3 regions of the Dendrosporobacter sp. 1207_IL3150 genome follow, and region 3 is predicted to be linked to each of the others. Evidence: riboswitches for the same ligand, from Rfam matches in the RefSeq annotation. Region 3 holds a riboswitch; each other region holds the start of a gene.
The links. Region 3 has a riboswitch for cyclic di-AMP ahead of V6C17_RS09680 (C40 family peptidase). Riboswitches for the same ligand answer to the same signal wherever they lie in the genome.
Positions count from the first base shown of each region.

Region 1 (4,589 bases), on a different contig from region 3:
ACGTTAAATACTTTACTATGGCTATACTCCTCGAAAAAGCAGTTTAGCACCGATAGCCAGTAACGCTACTCCAGCAAGTTGACTCCATCCCCATGCCATTTGCTTAAGTCCAAATGCACCGAAATAATCAATTGCAACTGCTGTCAATACTTGACCAACAATTATAGCCGTTGTCGCATTTGCTACCCCAACTTGCGGGATGCTGGCACATACAAGGTAAATTATAAAAACACTTACGACACCGCCTAAATATGTGTACCATGGTGCTTGCGAAATGGCCGCCATATTGCCCTTTCCGAGCTTAAAAACGAATAGTAAAACTGCTAAAATTACAGTACCAACTATATGCACAATAAAAGTTGTTTCTAGTACACCAACAACCTTTCCCAGCGCTGCATTGAGCGAACCTTGTACCGCCATAAAAACCCCAGAAATCATAGCGAGTATTAATGCCAGCAAGTCAACCGAAATATTACTTATATTCAATATTTCACGCCCCTTAAAGCATAGTACGCCCTATAACGGGGCGTTTTTTCGACTCGCATTTAGTATTTACTGAATGTCTTTTTATATTCAAAATAGACAACCGCTCACACAGCACTACCATAAAACTAAGGATAGTTAGCCTACAAAATATCTACTAATCCAACTAATTACAGCATCCATTGCTTCCTTTGAGTGATCTGCTAATTGGTGATTACCATCATTTATTATTATTTTTTCCTTTGGTCCTGATAATGTGTTATAAATTTGCTCAGCTTGCTTTAGTGGAACAATTTCATCTTTCGAACCGTGTAAGATTAAAACAGGTACATCATTTAGTCTAGAAGCATAATCAATGAGATTGAAGTTATCAAAGTCCAGAATAAAGTCAGCTTCTAATTGCAGTATCCCGTACGTGTCTTGCATCTTTAAGCTTCCACCATTTTCGAGTATTTTATAATTTTCCCCGAGTGCTAACCTAAAAGTTTCATGTAAGCTCCAAGGAGTCGCCCACAAACACAAGCCTTTAATATTACTAGATTGTGCTGCATACGCCAACGAAGCACTTCCACCCATACTTCGCCCCAATAATATAATGTTATTAGAAATATTTTTTTTGCAATAGTCTACAATCGAATCAATCTCCCGCACTTGCCAAGTGAGATTCTGAAGAGGCGTAAAGTCAAACCGCATAACAGATATCCCCATCGAAGCAATCTTATCAGCCATTATAGCGGCTTGTCCGCCCCCTTCTTTTGACCCTCGAAATCCATGGCACATAACTAGCACAAATCTATTTTCAACATAACAAGTAGTATGTAACACAGCTTGAAGCCTATTACCATCACACTCAATAATTATTTCTCTCATGGTACCCTCCTTATTATCAAAGGTACGGCTTAAGCCGAGATATAGTGAAAGTGTAAATCGCTGTTGCTCTTAGTCTATTTTATAAACTTATATTTCTATTAGGAAAAAAAAGAAACAGGCGTTTGCCTGTTATTCAACTACATGAACAGTTATTGTTTGTCTACCAAACTTTAACGCTTCACTACGACTTTCAAATGCCAGATCAATTCTGTTACCCTTAATTGCACCGCCAATGTCATCGGCGATTGCATATCCATATCCTGGTATATATAGGCGTGTTCCAAGTGGAATAACTGATGGATCAACTGCAACTAATCCCTTGCGAACTAGATTCCCGCGATAAGTATAGTGTGAATTTCCGTCATCGTAAGCAGTATAAGCAGAAGCACTCATTGTGAGTGATCTTGAATATCTGCTGCCTTCGGAGTCAGAACGATTTAAGTAGCGAAACGTTTCTTGGCCAACAATTCCATCAGGTTCTAGTCCATATTTGACTTGGAATTCACGTACTGCCTGTAGTGTACCATTGCCAAATACACCATCAATAGATCCGGAATATACTCCTGATTTGGCCAGCAATCTTTGAACAATTTCTACGCTTTCGCCACGCATGCCATGTTTTACCGGAAGTTCAGGCGATGCAAAAGCTACAGCGCAGGTTAGCAGCATTACACTGAATAATGCCACAACTGCTTTAAATACTCTCTTCAATTGGGTCACCTCTCTTTTAAGGCGCCTCCGAGGTTAGCTGTCGGGTTAGGGTCAAAGAGAAGATTGAGAAATAACCCCTCCGCAATGCGGATTCACCCCTATATCTTTATTGGTTCCCCCGTACCTGTTAGGATTCGGCATTATATTAATTTTACAACAAATTGTCCACGTAGTCAAAGTATGAATTATCCAACAAATTATATATCAAGTTTCCCAATCAATTCTTTATCTACACTGCCGGTAGCTTCAAGTCCATTTGCAGTTTGAAAAGCCTTGACCGCCTCAACAGTTACTTTCCCATATATACCATCAGCCCTAGTGTTAAGATATCCTAGTTCCTTTAGCTTCATCTGAACAAGAACAACATCGGCACCAGTACTCTGATACTTTAAGTTGCGCTGAACCTTAATCTTCCTTCCCTCAATTCTAACTGGCGTTCCTATTGGGACCCATTCAAATAGCTCTTCCACATCTTTATTTCTCATACGAATACAACCATGACTAGCAAATTGCCCAATTGACCAGGGTTTATTCGTACCGTGAATACCGTATATGCCCCAAGGGACGTTTAGTCCCATCCACCTAGTTCCAAATCCGGTACCCCAATTGTAGTCTTTCCATACAACATTCCATTCTCCGATTGGCGTCGGTGTTTCGCTCTTACCCACAGCTACCCGATATTTTTTATATACCTGTTCGTCATTATATAATTCTAATGTACGCTTGGATACATTTATCACAATGCTTTGCGCTCCTTGCGGCTTAGTCGTCGGCTGGTTCTCAATAGCGGCGAGTTCCTTCTCATCCATATACTCAAAACCGATGACCCCAAAGAGCACGCTCATAATTAAAAAGACTGCCATACTAAATAACAGTCGGCTTCTTTTTAATTTAAGTGATAATAAATTAATCACCTTATACTCCTCCAATCAACCAAACTCATTAATTATATGATTGGAGTATAAAAGGTATTATAATATTTATTTCTCTTTTAATAAAAATGCAGTGATAAAGGCAGTAAGCGGAATAGCACAAATTAAGCCTATGCTCCCTGTTAAAGCTCTAGCTATCTCAGTTACTATCATATTAAGGTTAAGTATTTTGAGCATTGATACTTGTTGCTGTGATGCGATCAGCAACATTAACGGCAAAGAACTGCCTGCATATGCAAGTATAAGCGTGTTTGACATAGTGCCCATAATATCGCGTCCAACGTTCATCCCAGTTATAAACAGCTCCTTCATACTAATGTTAGGCCGCACTGTCTTAACCTCATATAGAGCTGAAGCTATTGATATAGTAACATCCATGACTGCACCTAAAGCCCCTAATACCATCCCCGCAAAAAGTACACCTTGAAAATCTATTGAAGACAACATAGATGCCTTTAACATCATTGCTTCTTCAGAATCCAGACCTGTTAAATGCATCAATTTAATCGATAGCATCGACAAAGCACCTGCTACGGCAACACCACCGACAGTCCCGATTATAGCTGCAAAACTTTTGGGATTCCAACCGCTTATTGTTATTTGGGTTAACATTGCAATTACCGCACTAACTAGTAAGGTTAGCATTGTAATACTAATTTTAGATACTAAAACTTGTCCTATGAAAACATCAAATATAATAAATGTTGACGCGGCAATAACAAAAACCGATTTAACGCCAACAATCCCACCAAATACAACTAAACATGCTATGAAAATTGCTAATAAAACATAAACGTAATCGAATCTATCGAAATCACTGACGTGATATGTAGTCTTTCCTAAGTCGTGGCTTACTGCAACAATGATTTTATCGCCAGGGTTTACTTTTATCTCAAATGGAGATTTGCCAGAAACATAATTAAATGAATCTACTACTTTTCCTGACTCAGGCCCTGAGGTTAATTTAATAGTAACAAGTTCGCCCTGAGACATAAAATATTGCTTTTGCATGGAATTATCCAAAGAACCAACGTTTAGAACAACCCCTTTTTCATATTGAACCGTTTGATTCTTTCCTTCTCCTGGGGCTGCAGATACTACTCCTAGAGATAACAAGAATATAAAAACTATGGCAATTATTTTCTGAATCAATTTATCTACCTCCTAAGCACATTGCGACACTATTCTACAACACATTATATATATCCTTGTTTATCGAACTAAAAATAAGAAAGGCTGTACACAAGCACAAAGCTTAGAAGTACAGCCTTTTTACTTATTCGATTAATTTAGGACATACACTTTAGCATTTTGAATTCCATAATCTAAAGCCTGCTGACGGTCATTAAAAGCTAAATCAATACGATTGCCTTTAATTGCACTTCCTTGATCTTCTGCAATAGCTTCACCATAGCCTTCAATCCAAAGTTTTGATCCCATTGGTATAACCTTTGGATCAACTGCTGCTACGCCCTTACGAACAGTCCCTCCCATATAGGTGAGGTTACCCCATTTACCATTATCCAAAACACCTGGGCCATAAGCGGTAGCTGTCATATTAAGAACTTGTTTATAGTTCTGAGGGGCTCCAGT
Region 1 is NZ_JBAIYU010000028.1:1,382-5,970, forward strand. Features, by position in the region: gene V6C17_RS13155 (DMT family transporter) at 22-486, opposite strand; gene V6C17_RS13160 (alpha/beta hydrolase) at 622-1,353, opposite strand; gene V6C17_RS13165 (3D domain-containing protein) at 1,483-2,064, opposite strand; cyclic di-AMP (ydaO/yuaA leader) riboswitch at 2,071-2,214, opposite strand; gene V6C17_RS13170 (L,D-transpeptidase family protein) at 2,262-2,978, opposite strand; gene V6C17_RS13175 (YibE/F family protein) at 3,045-4,148, opposite strand; gene V6C17_RS13180 (3D domain-containing protein) at 4,281-4,589, opposite strand, start outside.
Region 1: linked by a shared signal. The riboswitch ahead of V6C17_RS13165 (3D domain-containing protein) and the one ahead of V6C17_RS09680 (C40 family peptidase) in region 3 are both predicted to bind cyclic di-AMP.

Region 2 (4,589 bases), 150 kb from region 3:
GAGATACTTAAACGTATATTTAGTGAAGGCCATGCAATAGGAAATCATAGTTATAATCATATCTATAGAGACTTATATAAATCTTCTATGACCTACTTAAATCAGCTTTATCAAACTGACGATAAAATTAAAAACATTATAGGCTTCCGCCCAAGAATTTCTCGAGCACCTGGAGGATCAGCGGGTAGTTTCACTAAGGAATATTGGAACGCACTTGAACATAATGGATACGTTGAAGTTGGATGGAATATTAGTTCTGGCGACGCTTCCTCCGCAAAAGCCAGTCAAATTACTGCTAATATTGCTCGTCAGTTAGAGCAACAGCATTTATGGAGTCATTCCATAGTCCTTATGCATGACGGACGCGGACATAATGAAACGGTTTCTGCTTTACCTAACATAATTAAGCTATACAAAGATAAGGGATTTGAATTTCGGGTCGTAAGCATAGAAACACCGCCAGCCTGGTAATACCAAGCAGGCGGTGTTTCTTCTTACGACCAATTTATTTCTTATAAACTGTAATTCGGCGATTCTTTTGTAATACTAATATCATGTGGATGACTTTCTTTTAATCCTGCACTAGTAATTCTTATAAATTTTGTGTCGCTTATAAGCTCCCCAATATTCCGAACTCCGCAATATCCCATTCCAGCTCGCAAACCGCCTACAAGCTGGAAGACGGTGTCAGCTAATGTACCTTTATAAGGAACTCGCCCTTCAATTCCTTCCGGAACAAGCTTGTCCATATTTTCTTGGAAATAACGATCTTTACTTCCCTCGGCCATAGCACCAAGTGATCCCATTCCCCGATAAACTTTATAACTCCGTCCTTGATAAATTATCGTCTCGCCCGGGCTTTCCTCTGTCCCGGCAAATAAATTTCCAATCATAACTATATTTGCTCCAGCGGCAATAGCCTTAGCTACATCCCCTGAGTATTTAATACCACCATCTGCAATTATAGGTATATTATATTGTCGAGCAACTGCGGCACAATCATAAACCGCCGTTATCTGAGGAACACCGATACCTGCAATAACACGCGTAGTACAGATCGAGCCAGGTCCAATACCTACCTTAACTGCATCAACGCCTGCCTCAATAAGATCACGAGTTGCTTCAGCCGTCGCAACATTTCCGGCAATTAAATCTACATCTGGATAATTTTTCTTAATATGCCTTACAGCTTCTAAAACCCCTCTTGAATGACCGTGTGCAGTATCAACTACAATTACGTCTACCTTCGCTGCGACGATAGCCTCGACACGCTCCATCATATCTGCCCCCACTCCCACTGCAGCAGCAACAAGAAGTCGACCTTTAGAGTCTTTAGCAGAATTAGGATACTTTAAAGCTTTTTCAATATCTTTAATAGTAATAAGGCCTTTTAAGCGACCTTTATCATCAAGCAAAGGTAACTTTTCAATGCGATGTTTGCGTAACAGTTCTTTAGCATCTTCAAGAGATGTGCCGACAGGTGCAGTTATTAAGTGTTCCCGAGTCATACAATCCCGAATTTTTCTGGATAAATCAGTTTCAAATCGCAGGTCTCTATTGGTAATAATACCAACTAGTTTCTGATTTTCAGTAACAGGAACACCAGATATATGGTATTTTTCCATAAGATCATGAGCATCTTGTAAAATGTTTTCAGGCGATAAATATATTGGATCAACAATAATACCATGCTCAGATCGTTTAACTTTATCAATTTCGTTGGCTTGTCGCTCAATTGACATATTTTTATGTATTACTCCTAGCCCACCTTCTCTAGCCATCGCTATTGCCATGCGAGCCTCTGTTACAGTATCCATTCCTGAGCTAATAATCGGAATATTTAACTTAATATTTTGAGTTAAGTAACTACTAACCTCTACTTCTCTTGGCAAAACTTCTGATTTAGAAGGAATTAATAATACATCATCAAATGTTAACCCTTGTTTCTCAAACTTAGATTCGAACATTTAGGTAGCTCCTTTCACTTAAGTACAAAGAGATATTTCAAATATAATAACATATATAAACTTATCGAATCTAGCATTTTTATAATTTTTTAGTAAATTTTACATAAAAGCGACCTAATTTAACTATAAAAATATCATAAACCATAATATATTATTCCGATAATTAACCATCATATACTTATATTAATAAAAGGACTTGGCATTGCCAAGCCCTTTTACTCGAGAACAGTTACCTTTACTTTTTGCATGCCAAATTTATATGCTTCAGATACCGTTTGCATAGCAATGTCAATCCGATTTCCTTTTATTGCACCACCTGTATCTTCCGCAATAGCCTCCACAGTACGTCCGTCAGCAAAATCAATACGCACTTTAGACCCTAACGGAATTATTTTTGGATCAACAGCTATAATACCTGGACGCACTTTGGTACCCATATACGTAAGATTTCCCCATTTCCCATTATCATGTGGTCCTGGTGCGTATGCCGTTGCCACTATGTCCAAAGTAGATGTTGCAGAAGTTTTAGTTTCAGCTGAAACAATCTGAGTGTTTACACCAAGTATAAGCGTCGTAGCAATATAAAAGGCTACTATTATCTTTTTCATTTTTACAGCACTCCTTTCTTTACGCCGGCGAAGTTAGCTGACGGATTAGGGACAAAGGATAATCCCCACTACCTAAATGGTAGTTTCACCCCAATAAAACGGTTCCTCCGCTTTCAGTTGAAATTAGGCGTGCCATATATGTTACTGGATGTATAGCATTATGTCAACTTGATAAAAATTCCAAGATATACTTTTTTCCTACGAGTACCAATTTGTTTAAAATATTCACACTATTTTTATACACAAGCAAATTAGAAAGGTGAAAATCCTATAACCGACCATATATTATTGTTAACAATTCTGGATAAAGCACTTATCTTACGCCGCTTCATAGTTTTTACCTGATATAAAGAACTTAGAAACATTTTAGTTGATGAGTATGCGCTATTTTGAGATGCCTGCTGATAGAATTGGGCTGATTTTTCAATCATAGCCTCTAAAGACCAAAGAATAACAAGGCTATTATAGTTAGTACCAACTTTTTCAACAAGTTCATTATATCTGCGCCAATCTTCATCGTTTCCGACTAAAGGTGCAATATCAACATTCGGGTAACTACTTGTATTGGGATCAACTTTTTTAGCATCAGCTAATATTAATTCTAATTCACTATTTAACTTTATTAAATAATGTAAAATATCAGCTATTTCCGAATTGACATCCGATTTTATCATACACTCTAATTGTTTTCTTATGCTAATTTCAACACTTAAGGCTGTATCTAATGCAAGCATACTACCAGGCTCCTCTATTAAATAAACCCATTTCGTGTCAACGAAATGGGTTTATTTAATTTAATTTATTATCTAAAATTAGATATCAGCGCGTAATTTCCCGCCTTGACCTAGGTGTTCTTTAGTCATATCCCTGATAATAATAGTTACCGCGCTCTCTGGGCAATTAGCAGTTTCGGAAATAGCTGCTGTTACCTTTTTGACTAATTCTCGTTTCTGTTCAACAGTACGACCTTCAAGCATATCAATTTGTACAATCGGCATTGAATACCCCTCCTATTTAAATATTATGTAAGTATTTTCGACTATCAACCAGTATTTTCCTCTGCATTAAAAAAGAATTTTTTGTTTTTTAAACTATAAATAGTAAATCACTATATGCTTTTAATCTAATTATGATTAGTAACATATCGCCTCTTCTACTCATAACCTATAGTAGATGCAAACTACTTCATACTTAAAGTTTAAGGGAGGTTAAATATTATTATGAGTAATACACCTTTACATCATTTTTGCAATAAGGAATTTGTATGCGAGATTGAAGATTTGAGAGAACGCAATGTACTCCTGCTCTTAATTGACGGATCTGCAATTTTTGGTCGCATCGGCCGGATCGAAGATTGCGTAATTAGTATGGTCCCACCGATAGGCGTAACTGCATTAAATCTTGTACAACTTCGTCCACCTAATCCAACTCTTGCTATTCCTATCCTAGTTAGTCAGATATTAGTAGATCTCTGCGATGTAGCTCATGTTGTTGAAGGACCGTTTATAACTTCGCCTTTGACTCTATGCGCCGATGCAGCAGTTACCGCAGCTGGTGCTCATCACACAAGAAACGCGAGCGCTCCTGTGGCTACTCGCCCTCAATGTGAATTACTTGACGAACTTGAAGATCTTGAGGCTCAAAATATTGGCATTACCACTGTAGGCGGATGGTCTATACTTGGTGTATTAGGCGAAGTAGATGACTGTGTATCCTTAATCAGCTCATCGACTACTGCATTTCCACCGTTATTCTTTATCGGGGCGGTAACAGTACTTGGCCCCGCATTCCCCGGTGGTTTAATTGTACTTTTTGGAACCTTCAGGGTATGGAGCAACTTAAAAGCTTTAACTCAAGTCATACTACCTTAATAACAAAGCAGCAAGGATATTAATACCTTGCTGCTTTTCCTATTCGTCATTTGACTTAACTTCAGTAGATTTTATCGTTTTCTTTCTCTTTTTATGCCACCATAACGATAGGTAAATAATTATAACACTAAATATTATAACTG
Region 2 is NZ_JBAIYU010000017.1:276,348-280,936, reverse strand. Features, by position in the region: gene V6C17_RS10515 (polysaccharide deacetylase family protein) at 1-471, shown strand, start outside; gene guaB (IMP dehydrogenase) at 513-1,967, opposite strand; gene V6C17_RS10505 (3D domain-containing protein) at 2,183-2,575, opposite strand; cyclic di-AMP (ydaO/yuaA leader) riboswitch at 2,584-2,715, opposite strand; gene V6C17_RS10500 (hypothetical protein) at 2,827-3,309, opposite strand; gene V6C17_RS10495 (2-hydroxymuconate tautomerase) at 3,388-3,573, opposite strand; gene V6C17_RS10490 (hypothetical protein) at 3,796-4,446, shown strand; gene V6C17_RS10485 (TVP38/TMEM64 family protein) at 4,486-4,589, opposite strand, start outside.
Region 2: linked by a shared signal. The riboswitch ahead of V6C17_RS10505 (3D domain-containing protein) and the one ahead of V6C17_RS09680 (C40 family peptidase) in region 3 are both predicted to bind cyclic di-AMP.

Region 3 (4,589 bases):
TAATGCAGCCTACTTGGGTCGAAAAATTAATGGTAGATCAAATTGATCAGGTTTCAAAAATGCTTAATCTTTTGCCGGAAAAATGGATGTTGTCAACGGTTGGTCGGACTCTTGTTCGTGGTCTCGAAGCGCAGGCGGCAGCGTATATAAATAAATACTATTTTGATAAATTAATAAAAAATATCCATAATGGCGACACCTCGGTAGCCAATATGGATAAATGGGATATAAGCAAATGGCCAAGTGAAGCAAAGGGTGTAGGATTGCATGAAGCTCCGCGCGGAGGGTTAAGTCATTGGGTAGTTATTAAAGACGGTAAAATTGCTAATTATCAAGCGGTTGTACCGTCGACCTGGAATGCTTGTCCAAGAGACAGCAAAGCTGGTTATGGCCCTTACGAAGCAAGCATGATTGACACAAAAATAAAGATTCCTGAAAAACCTCTCGAGATACTAAGAGTTATACATTCTTTTGATCCGTGCCTTGCTTGTGCTACTCATTTATATAATGCTGAAGGTAAACAATTATCGGTAGTATATAGTGATGCGTACAAGTAGAGCTGAATGGAGGAGTAAATATGAAGGAAAAATCACTTAGAGCCTATTATGTGTTTTCTCCGGCCATCAGAATATTCCATTGGATCATGGTACTAGCTATATTTGTGCTGTTTTTTACTGGATTATATATTGGCGATCCTTTTTTTATCGGCACTCAAGGTACGGAGGCTACGTTTGCTATTACGAATATATTTTCGATGGAAATGATGAGATATGTCCATTTTATTTTTGCTTATCTGCTAACTGTATCTTTAATACTTAGGATATATGGTTTTATCATTAATAAAGGTGACAGGCTGCTGCCGCATTTTTGGACTCGGCGATATTGGTTTGGTTTAGTTGATACAACACTCCACTATTTATTCTTACGTGATCAGCATACTCCATATTTACGTAATTCTTTAGCTAGAACAGGTTATTTATTTGTTTATATAATGATCCTGCTAGAAATTGTTACAGGATTTGCAATGTATGTTATGATAAATCCTAATAGCTTTGCGGCTAAAGTATTTGGACCATTTAATCACCTATTTATCAACGAATATAATGTTCATATAATTCACCATTATGCAGCATGGGGAATTATGCTATTTGTAATAGTACATATATATATGGCATCTAGAGCTGATTTTATGGAAAAAGGAGGAGAGGTTTCCGGTATGATTTCAGGTGTTAAGTTTTATGATGAAGAACCGGAAGACTTAAATGATATTAAATAAATGAATAAGATAACTATACTAGGGATTGGCAATATTTTACTTAAAGATGAGGGATTCGGTGTAAGAGTTATTGAGGAAATGCAAAAAACATATAACTTTTCAGAATCCATACAAGTTCTCGATGGTGGTACGCTGGGGATGGAGCTTCTTAAATTCCTAACAGATACGGATAAGTTAATTATTGTCGATGCTGTTTCAGGAACCCAGCCTGCAGGATTTATATATGAATTTTCTAACGAAGAAGTAAAAGCGTATTTTACGGAAAAAGTGTCAATGCATGAATTGGGGATTCAAGATGTACTTTCAGCTCTGGAGATAATAAGTAAACCAATTAAGGAAGTTGTAGTTATTGGCACTCAGCCATTAATAATGGATGTTGGTTTGGAATTATCGCCAGTAGCAGCTTCAGCTGTTGAACCAGTAATAGAAAGAATAATTAATAAACTAAGTTACTGGAAAATTGAGGTTAATAAGAAATGAAAACTTCTAGTTTTTCTGCCAATGTATTATCAATCCTGCATGAAATTTATATAGCGTTGGAAAAGTTCAAGGCAACGGGAGAGATATTTACAATATTTATTAATCAGGCTCCATTAACTCAAGATGAACGAAAAATTATCAATGATTTTTTAGGAAAAGGCAGCATTAGTGTTAAACTTGGAAATAGCAGTGAACCAGCTGAATGGCAAGAAACAGGAATAACTGGTGTTTGGTCAGGAGTTATTTATAATAGTTTCGGCAAGCCGATTGTCGAGCTGATTGAGATAGGCGCATTTCCGCAATTAGCTTCAGCCCACCCCGAAGATTTAAAAGCCAGCTTATCAAAATTGGGCAAGCAATTGCAAAGTTTGGAATAGTTGCCATTACTCATAACCTGGAATAACTAAAGGAATTAATATTTATTTACCGAATTTTACTAGAAAAAGTGTAAAGGAATGGTGAAGGTATTGCGTGGTGTCCGAGGTGCAATAACAGTAGAATCGAATAATAGTACAATGATATGTGAAAGTGTCGTGGAACTTTTAACTTCGATGGTTACTGCGAACAATATAGAAACCGAAGATATAGGAGCAGTTATATTTAGTTCGACTTCTGATTTAAATTCTGCATTTCCGGCTGTGGGGGCTAGAAGTTTAGGGTGGAATGAGGTGCCCTTATTCGGAACTCAGGAAATAGAGAATCCATCTGGTATTTCAAAGTGCATAAGAGTACTTATACTTTGGAATACTGATTTACCGCAAAGATCGATAAAGCATATTTATTTAAGAGACGCTATATCATTGCGGCAGGACATTAAAGAAAAGGAAGATGCTAACCGTTAATCTATGTAATAGGCTTTTGCTTCAGCAAAGGCTTTTGTTTTTCTGATTATCTTGGGAATTTGTTATAATATGGATTTGATTTAAACTAACAGTTGTTTATAAAAACAGAGATTGTGAAATTAATCTTTTATAAGGAAGGATTTTGAATAAAAAAAAAGAATAATATCGAATGAGTACTATAAAAGCCGAATCTAACTCAGGACCGGGGGAACCAACTTTAAGGGGTGAAATTACTGCTGATTTCAATGCAGTGATAGGGGAACCTCAACCCTAACCCGTCAGCTAACCTCGGAGGCTTAGGGAGGAGCCAATCAATTGAATAAGGCAGCACGTATTTTGGTAATGTTTTTAATGCTGGTTTGCACCGTTTCCGTTACATATGCATCTGGTGCCTACGAACAAGGTGATGAAGGTCAGGATGTAGCTTCTATTCAAGCCCGATTGAATACTTTAGGTTATGATGTCGTCGCTGATGGCGATTTTGGTCCAGCTACGACAAGAGCTGTAAAGGCTTTTCAAAAAGAGCGCGGACTTGAAGCAGACGGAGTAATTGGTGAACAAACTTACAAAGCACTAATGGGTCGCGAAATTCCAGCTAGCCGCGATAGCTCCACGGCGTTTAGACGTCTTACACAAACAGCATTTCGTTATATTGGGGTGCCGTATGTGTTTGGTGGAACTACTCCAAGCGGCTTCGATTGTTCCGGTTTTGTGAAATTTGTTTTTGGCAATAGTGGGATTTATATGCCGAGAACAGCCGATCAGCAATTTGAAGTGGGACAATCGGTATCTTACAACAGGTTGCAGCCAGGAGATCTTGTATTCTTTTCTACATACACTTCTGGTCCTTCGCACAGCGGGATTTATCTTGGAGATGGAAAGTTCATTAGTGCAACTTCTAGTCGCGGTGTTGCCGTTGATCGTATTGATAGCGGATACTGGGGCTCGCGCTACGTAGGAGCGCGTAGAGTTTTATAGTGATTCATTTGGAGGCATATATGCCTCCTTTTTGTTATCTATTGGCCGATATGATTATCTATCTGGAACTAAGACAATAATTGCCTTAGCATACTGTTTTGCAAAAGGAACGACAACGATTGACGAAATAATATTGAAAAGAGTATGGACAAGTGCTACTTGACTCGCGAAATCAGTAACATGCAGTGCTATTAAATTTGTTAAAAAGTTTGTGAAAGGTAAGAAGAGTGCAGCTCCGACTATGTTAAGAATAATGTGAGCTGCTGCTACTCTTTTAGCAGCTATAGGTGCAGCAGCGCCAACAATTACTGAAGAAATACAGGATCCAATATTATTACCGTAAACAACGTAAGCAGCTGACGTCAGATTGATTAACCCGTCACCTGCGAGAATCATAAGTAGAGCTGTTGCCGCGCTGCTTGACTGAAATAACATAGTTATAAGTATGCCGCCAGCAATTCCGTATAAAGGATTTGATTGCGAGGAAAGTATATATTGTATGGCAGTTTCTATTTCAGAGAGACTACTCAGTGTATCTGACAGTATATTTATACCCAAAAATATACTTATGAACCCGCTAATAGCCAAACATATAAAACGAAGTTTTTTTATACAGATTGCAATAACTGTAAAAGTTATTAAAAGCGGTATAAAGTACTGATCTGGAAAAGAAAGAGCCATCAGTTGAACTGTAGTGCATGTTCCGATATTTGCGCCGAGTATAATACCAAGGCTCTGATAAAAGGTCATATAATTTGCACTAACGAGACCGATTGTTATTAAAGATACAGCAGTGCTGCTTTGCATTAATGCTGATGCGAGTGCCCCCGCAATGAGGCCTCGCCATGGGGTCACAGTAATTTCTACCAGCATTAATCTAAGTTTATTCCCTAGCATGTTCTGCAGACCTAAACGCATAAAAAAAATACCGAAAAGTAATAAGGAGATGCCAACACCGAGTGTTGTTAGTGTATGCATTTTTCTGACCCCCAATCTAATGCTAAAATGTATGC
Region 3 is NZ_JBAIYU010000017.1:126,209-130,797, forward strand. Features, by position in the region: gene V6C17_RS09655 (nickel-dependent hydrogenase large subunit) at 1-557, shown strand, start outside; gene cybH (Ni/Fe-hydrogenase, b-type cytochrome subunit) at 578-1,276, shown strand; gene V6C17_RS09665 (HyaD/HybD family hydrogenase maturation endopeptidase) at 1,277-1,756, shown strand; gene V6C17_RS09670 (hydrogenase expression/formation C-terminal domain-containing protein) at 1,753-2,133, shown strand; gene aroH (chorismate mutase) at 2,212-2,598, shown strand; cyclic di-AMP (ydaO/yuaA leader) riboswitch at 2,772-2,910, shown strand; gene V6C17_RS09680 (C40 family peptidase) at 2,914-3,576, shown strand; gene V6C17_RS09685 (Na/Pi cotransporter family protein) at 3,631-4,554, opposite strand.